Regions from separate parts of the Mesorhizobium sp. P2_E6 genome, predicted to be linked through region 1. Evidence: predicted binding sites of a transcription regulator. Region 1 holds the regulator's gene; the other holds the start of a gene.
The links. Region 1 encodes HrcA, which represses chaperone genes, less so after heat shock. Its sites were predicted from a motif close to GTTAGCACTCNCNNNNNGNGAGTGCTAAC; they were not measured.
Positions count from the first base shown of each region.

Region 2: a site for HrcA is predicted at 1,058-1,086, ahead of AC1D08_RS12425 (co-chaperone GroES). Genes of this name have one in related genera too.

Region 1 is NZ_JBFUEQ010000001.1:55,014-58,627, forward strand. Features, by position in the region: gene AC1D08_RS00300 (PQQ-dependent sugar dehydrogenase) at 1-1,263, opposite strand, end outside; gene AC1D08_RS00305 (hypothetical protein) at 1,356-1,553, opposite strand; gene hrcA (heat-inducible transcriptional repressor HrcA) at 1,577-2,662, opposite strand; gene rph (ribonuclease PH) at 2,843-3,559, shown strand.
Region 2 is NZ_JBFUEQ010000004.1:342,627-346,240, forward strand. Features, by position in the region: gene groL (chaperonin GroEL) at 1-617, opposite strand, end outside; gene AC1D08_RS12425 (co-chaperone GroES) at 689-1,003, opposite strand; gene AC1D08_RS12430 (hypothetical protein) at 1,253-1,501, shown strand; gene AC1D08_RS12435 (DUF1488 family protein) at 1,498-1,764, shown strand; gene AC1D08_RS12440 (DUF6500 family protein) at 1,831-2,052, opposite strand; gene AC1D08_RS12445 (hypothetical protein) at 2,123-2,314, opposite strand; gene AC1D08_RS12450 (hypothetical protein) at 2,320-2,526, opposite strand; gene AC1D08_RS12455 (diguanylate cyclase domain-containing protein) at 2,688-3,614, opposite strand, start outside.

The DNA of each region.
Region 1 (3,614 bases):
CACCTCGCCGTTGGAGACGACGAAGCCGGTGATGAAGTCCTCGTACTCGCCGGTCGGCTTGCCGTCCTTGAACAGCAACCTCACCACCTTGTACCCGGTTCGGTTGCCGCGATTCCATGAACCGTGCAAGGCGACGAAGGCATCGCCTTTGTATTCGGCCGGAAAGCCGGAACCGAGGGCCAAGTCCTTTCTGTCGTAGAAGGCGATGTTGAGCGGCGCCGAGTGCGCCTGCATCAGCACATCGGGAATGGTCGCCTTGCCGGCAAGATCGGGGCGCTCGCCCTTGTGGCGTGGATCCTCGTTGTTGCCGATGTAATACCAGGGCCAGCCATAGAAAGCGCCGTCCTTGACCACAGTCGCATATTCGGACGGCACATTGTCGCCGAGTGCATCGCGCTCGTTGACGACGCACCACAGCGCCCCGGTCGCCGGCTGGACCGTCATGCCCGAACAGTTGCGCAAGCCGGTGGCGACGATGCGGCCATTCTTGCCGTCGGGGTCGAAGGCCAGCACGTCGGCACGGCCGTCCTCGGACCCCCAAGCAGCACCCAGCGGCTGCGACTTCGTCCAGGCGTCGAGGCCGCCATCCGGCTCCTTTGCCATGTTCTCGGCGACGTTCGATCCCGAGCCGACCGACAGATAGAGCGTCTTGCCGTCCGGCGAGAAGACGATGTCGCGGGTCCAGTGATGATTGGCAGGGATGTTTTCGACGATGGTTTCCGGATCACTGGCCGCCTTCAGGTCACCATCGCGATAGGCAAAGCGCACGATGCTGTCGCTGTTGGCGACATAAACCCATTGCGGGTCCTTGCCCGGCGGGTAGAAGGCGATGCCGTAGGGCTGGTTGAGATCGCCGGCAAATATGCCGTCCTTCGCCGGCTTCGCGCTGCCCTCGGCAAGGCGATAGACGCGGATCTGGTTGGCTTCGCTGTCGGCGACGAACAGGTCGCCATTTGGCGCGGTGCGCACGACGCGCGGATTGTCGATGCCCGACGCCATCAGCTCGGCCGAAAAGCCCGGCGGCAATTTCAGCTCGGCGTCCGCCGGCCGGTCGGCGAGGCCGGCGCCGTTCGAGGCGGATTTGGTGACATAAGGCCTAGGCAGGTCTTGCGGCTTGATCAGGCGGCGCACCCCAGGCCTGTCGGCACGCCAGTCGCCGAAGGCGGCGGCACCCCTCAGTACTGGCTGCTCCGCTTGCTGGGCCAATGCAGCCGTCGTGAGAAACAGTGCGGCAGGAAACGCCAGCCCGGCCAATCGGATCATTTCGTCCTCCACCTTGTCGCGAAGGAATCAACGGCCTGTTTGTTCCTCGGTTCCGCCTCACATGATGAGTTGAGGTGAAACGGTCTCCAGCCTCAGGTGCCGGCGGCGTAGAAATCGTCGTCGAGGCGCTTTTCCAGCGCGACGAGATCGGCCGGCAGCGGCAGGCCCATGGCGCGCATTTCCTGCAGTTTCTCGCGCAACTGCTCCTGGATTTCGTGCTGGTCCTCCGGCTGGTTGACCATTTCTTCGAGCAACAGACTGATCCGGGCCTTGAATTCTTCGAGCGCCATCGTCGTCTCCTCGGTTACCCAGTTCAACGCAGCATGCGGGAAATCAGCTGCGCCGTATAGTCGACCATTGGCACGATGCGGGCATAGTTGAGCCGGGTCGGGCCGATGACGCCGAGTGCGCCGACGACGCGGGCGTCCTTGTCGCGATAGGGCGCGACGACCAGCGACGAGCCCGACAGCGAAAACAGCTTGTTTTCCGAACCGATGAAGATGCGCACGCCCGATCCCTGTTCGGCCAGGTCAAGCAGCTGGATCAGCCCATCCTGCGTCTCCATGTCCTCGAACAGGTGACGCAACAGTTCGATGTCGGCCTGGGCGGTGACGTTTTCGAGCAGGTTGGCGCGGCCACGCACGATGAGCCGCGCCGGCAGGCCGCTCTCGGCGCCGGCCCACACCGCCAGCCCCTTCTCGACCAAGTCTTGCGACAGCGTGTCGAGCGCGGCCCTGGTCTCCTCCTTGATGCGGGCAATCTCGATCCGCGCCTCGGCCAGCGTGCGGCCGCGAATATGGGCGTTGAGGAAATTCGAGGCTTCATGCAACTGCGAGACGGTGATGCCGGCCGGCAACTCGACGACGCGGTTTTCGACGTCGCCGTTTTGCGACACCAGCACCGCCAGCGCCTTGGTCGGCTCGAGCTGGATGAATTCGATGTGCTTCAGTGCCACCTCGTTCTTGGCGGCCAGCACCAGGCCGGCGCCTCGCGACATGCCCGACAGCATCTGGCTGGCCTCGGTCAGCATGTGTTCCAGCGTCGCACCCGAGCCGGACGCGCGCACCTGCGCCTCGATGGTGCGGCGCTCCTCGTCGGAGAGGTCGCCGAGTTCCATGAAGGCATCGACGAAGAAGCGCAGGCCGGCCTGCGTCGGCAACCGGCCGGCGGAAATGTGGGGGGCATAGATCAGGCCGAGATGCTCGAGGTCGCTCATCACGTTGCGGATGGTGGCGGGCGACAGTGAGGACGGCAGGATGCGCGACAGGCTGCGTGATCCCACGGGTTCGCCGTCCTTCAGGTAGGAATCGACGATGCGCCGGAAGATGTCGCGCGAACGCATGTCGAGCGACTGCAGCGCAGGCGACAGCAGACTGGGTTCGGCAACTGCCTTGGTCATTGCGCCAAAAACCTCCGGCCCAAGGATATAGACTTCACCATGGTCCGCGCAACCCAGGTGTCTGAAGTCAGATCACCCGGGTGTCTGAAGTCAGATCACCGGCCATTTTCCTTTGCGCCACGCGCCCCATGTGGTTACAAGCCGGCCAAGAATCCGAAAAATGACGGGAAAGAAGCCTGAATGCGCCCCTCCAAACGCCAATTCGACGAAATGCGCGCCATCTCCTTTGAGCGCGGCGTCTCCAAGCATGCCGAAGGCTCATGCCTGGTGAAGTTCGGCGACACCCATGTCCTGTGCACCGCCAGCCTCGAGGAGAAGGTGCCGGGCTGGATGCGCAATTCCGGCAAGGGCTGGGTCACGGCGGAATACGGCATGCTGCCGCGCTCGACGGGCGAGCGCATGCGCCGCGAGGCTTCCGCCGGTAAGCAGGGCGGCCGCACGCTGGAAATACAGCGGCTGATCGGCCGCTCCTTGCGCGCCGTGGTCGACCTGCAGGCGCTGGGCGAGCAGCAGATCACCGTCGACTGCGACGTCATCCAGGCCGATGGCGGCACCCGCACGGCCTCGATCACCGGCGGCTGGGTGGCGCTGTATGATTGTCTGCGCTGGATGGAAGCCCGCCAGATGGCCAGCGTCGCCAAGGTGCTCAAGGACCATGTCGCGGCGATTTCCTGCGGCATCCATGACGGCCAGCCGGTCATCGACCTCGATTATCTCGAAGATTCCTCGGCCGGCACCGACGCCAATTTCGTCATGACCGGCAAGGGCGGCATCGTCGAGATCCAGGGCACCGCCGAGGGCGAGCCCTTTTCCGAGGACCAGTTCGCCGACCTGATGGGCCTGGCCAAGAAAGGCATCCAGCGCCTGGTCAGCCTGCAGCAGATGGCGGTGGTTTAGGCCTGGTTTGTATTGATGAGGTTGGCGATCCTTCCCACCCCCCTCCGGCCTGCCG
Region 2 (3,614 bases), on a different contig from region 1:
GTGACGAAATACGGGCTGAGATAGCCGCGGTCGAACTGCATGCCCTCGACGACGTCGAGTTCGGTGTCGGCGGTCTTGGCTTCCTCGACGGTGATGACGCCGTCATTGCCGACCTTGTCCATCGCCTTGGCGATCATCTCGCCGACGCTGGCATCGCCATTGGCGGCGATGGTGCCGACCTGCGCGATCTCGGCCGACGACTTGACCTTCTTGGCCCGCGCCTTGATTTCCCCAACCACGGCGGTGACCGCTTGGTCGATGCCGCGCTTGAGGTCCATCGGGTTCATGCCGGCAGCGACCAGCTTGGCGCCTTCGCGCAGGATCGAGGCAGCCAGCACCGTGGCGGTGGTGGTGCCGTCACCGGCGAGGTCGTTGGTCTTCGAAGCCACTTCGCGCACCATCTGCGCGCCCATGTTCTCGAACTTGTCGGCAAGCTCGATTTCCTTGGCGACGGTGACGCCGTCCTTGGTGATGCGCGGCGCGCCATAGGCCTTGTCGATGATGACGTTGCGGCCCTTGGGGCCGAGCGTGACCTTCACCGCATTGGTGAGGATCTCGACGCCGCGCAGCATGCGGTCGCGTGCATCGGTGGAGAATTTGATTTCCTTGGCAGACATTTTTTTAATCCCGTTCGCGTGGTGGAGTGAACCGCTCGCCGGAGCCTGGCAAAGGCCGGCTCCTCATATGGTCAGGCGGCCTTCTTGGCCTCGACGGCCTTCTCGATGACGCCCATGATGTCGGCTTCCTTCATGATCAGCAGGTCCTCGCCGTCGATCTTGACCTCGGTGCCCGACCATTTGCCGAACAGGATGAAGTCACCGGCCTTGACGTCGAGTGCGATCAGCGCGCCGCTTTCGTCGCGTGCACCGGGGCCGACGGCGATGACTTCGCCTTCCTGCGGCTTTTCCTTGGCATTGTCGGGGATGATGATGCCGCCCTTGGATTTGGTATCGCCTTCAGCGCGACGAATGACAACGCGGTCGTGGAGTGGCCGAAATTTCATGGGAACTTCTTTCTGGGGCCGGCACAGGCGGCCACGCCCGTCCTATATAGACGCGTTGGCACTCGATAGATAGGAGTGCCAAAAATTATTCGCCGCCGGAATTAAATATTCAAAAGTATTATTTTGGTTAGCCGTTTCGTGATATCGCCGATTGGTCAAATAATTCAAAAAATTGAATTTTGCCGATTGAGTGCCTATTTATCGGACAAGTTCGTTTTCACGATTTCAGGCACAAGGGAGATTTCTTCGATGGCCGAAGGCAATCAGACGATCATGGAAAAAGCTGAAGCCCGCTTTGTCGACAAGCAGAAGAAAACGGCGGAGCGCAACAAGGCAACCGCCGAGTACATGTCCGAGGCAAGGGCCAGGGAGATCAAGACCGCAAGGCTGCGGGAGCTGCGGTTGGCCAAGGAAGAGGCAGACCGCGTCGCCGAAGCGCTGAACCCGACGCCGAAGAAGAAGCGGGTGGTCAAGAAAGCCACGGAGGCCAAGACATGAGCCTGACCTTCCCCAACCGCAGCCGCAGCTATGACGAAGCCGGCAAGCGCATCCGTTTCGTTGGCCATGACGGCATGTTCCAGATCTCCTTCTCTGTCGCCGCCGATGCGATGACCAGGATGCAGCCGGCGACCGCGACCAATGAAGCCGGCTATCTCGCCACATTCGATACCGAGAGCAGCGCCATCCGCGACGTGGCATCGAAGGCCTACGACCGCACCCGCAAGAGCATGTACGTGCTGACGGCCGCCGATTTCGGCTGATCAGCCTAGTGCATGCCGCTCAAAACCGCCCCGGTTTTGAGACAACGACATCCATGGAAACGAAGATCAAGGATCCATCTTCTCGACCATGGTGCGTATCTTTTCAGCCTTTTCAAAATGGTCGAGGCGGTGGGTTCTGATCCACCATTCGGCGGCTTCCATCAAAAGGTCGGGGTCGTCGTTCCTGTTGGCGAAGAACGCGTAGAACGATACGCCGACGCCAGGCCCTTTCTCGGAAATCTTGCGATCACAGACCTCCAGTATCTTCTGCTTCAGGCTGGCTCTCACGGGAATCCTCGCTTTGCGGTGTGGCGAGCACTTGCCGGCGGCATAGTGCCGACCTCGGCGGCGGCACAGGTCAGGACTTGCGCTCTGCTCTCTCCCGGCGCTTGACGTCACGGACGTTCATCTGCACGACCATGTCCTCGGCCTCGCGCGGGCCCATCCCGACCATCACCTTTTGCCGGATCACGGCAGGCTGGCCGGTGAAGACATCGATGATGGTCCAGCTCTGGGGCAGCTCCATGCGCAGCGCGTAGCGGTTGGCCATGCCGGTCAGCCCTGTATCATGAAAAACACCGCCGCCAGGATCAGCACCGTCCAGGCGATGACCGACAGTTTCAGCACCATGCCGCCATGTGTGGCCAGAAAATCCCGCAGCCGCAACGCGACACCTGCCGACGAAGCCGGCGCCGCGACGGTGGCGACAGGCGCCTTGACGCCAAGTTTTCCAAACACAGGCAGCAGTGACGGTTCACGCACGAAATGACCTCGAATGTCGGGGAAGGAGCCGGAGCAAGAATGCTCCCTTACCTTGCATAGCACTCTTTTCTCGAGCGCCCTGCATGCCAAATGCAGATAGGGACGGCGTTGGTGAAAGATGCGCGGCGCCCGTCGACTAAGGCCGGACAACACGCCGGCCCTCAGGCCGCGGCGCTGCGACCCTTCGCGGCGGGGTCGGACTTGAAGATGCGGAACGTGTTGCGCCCTGCCGCCTTGGCGGCATAGAGCGCGGTATCGGCCTGCATGAACAGGTCGCATGGGGCGCCAGCCTGGGCGAAGGCGATGCCGACCGAGGCGCCGAGCCTGAGCGACTGGCCGCAAGCGCTGACCGGCTTGCCCATCGCCTCGATGATGCCGCGCGCCAGGCCGGAGACCGCGCCGCGGTCGAGATGCGGGCCGAGCAAGACCGCGAACTCGTCGCCGCCGACGCGCGCCACCAGATCCGCCTCGCCGCAACTGCCGGCAAGCCGCTCAGCGGCCGCCTTCAGGCATTCGTCGCCGACGACATGGCCGAACGTGTCGTTGACGGCCTTGAAGCCGTCGAGATCGATCAGCAGCAGCGCGCCGAGCGGGCGGCCCTCGTCCGTATGCGCAAGCCGCGCCTGGAACCGGCCGCGATTGGCCAGCCCCGTCATGACGTCATATTCGGCCAGATAGCGCATCCGGTCAGACAGGATCTTTTCCTCGGTGATGTCCTGCTTCATGCCGAAGATCCGCACCGGAACGCCGTCCTCGCACTCGACCGTCGCGGTGATGCGGATCCAGCGGCTGCAGCCGGCAAGGGTGGTGATCTCGGCATCGAGGGTGAAGCCGTTGCGCTCGGCGATCGCCCGGCCGCGCAGGCTGTCCAACGCCTTGCGCGACTCCGCCGGATAACACTTGATGATCTCCGAGCGATCGAGCGCTGAGCCGCGCGGCAGGTCGAACAGGTCATAGACCACGTCGGTCCAGGTAAGCCGCTCGTCGGGCAGGCTGCATTCCCAGACGCCGAGGCGCGCTGCCGCCGAGGCGCGGTCGAAGATCTTGCGGCTGTGGGCCAATGAAAGCTCTTGCCTGGCAATCAGTTC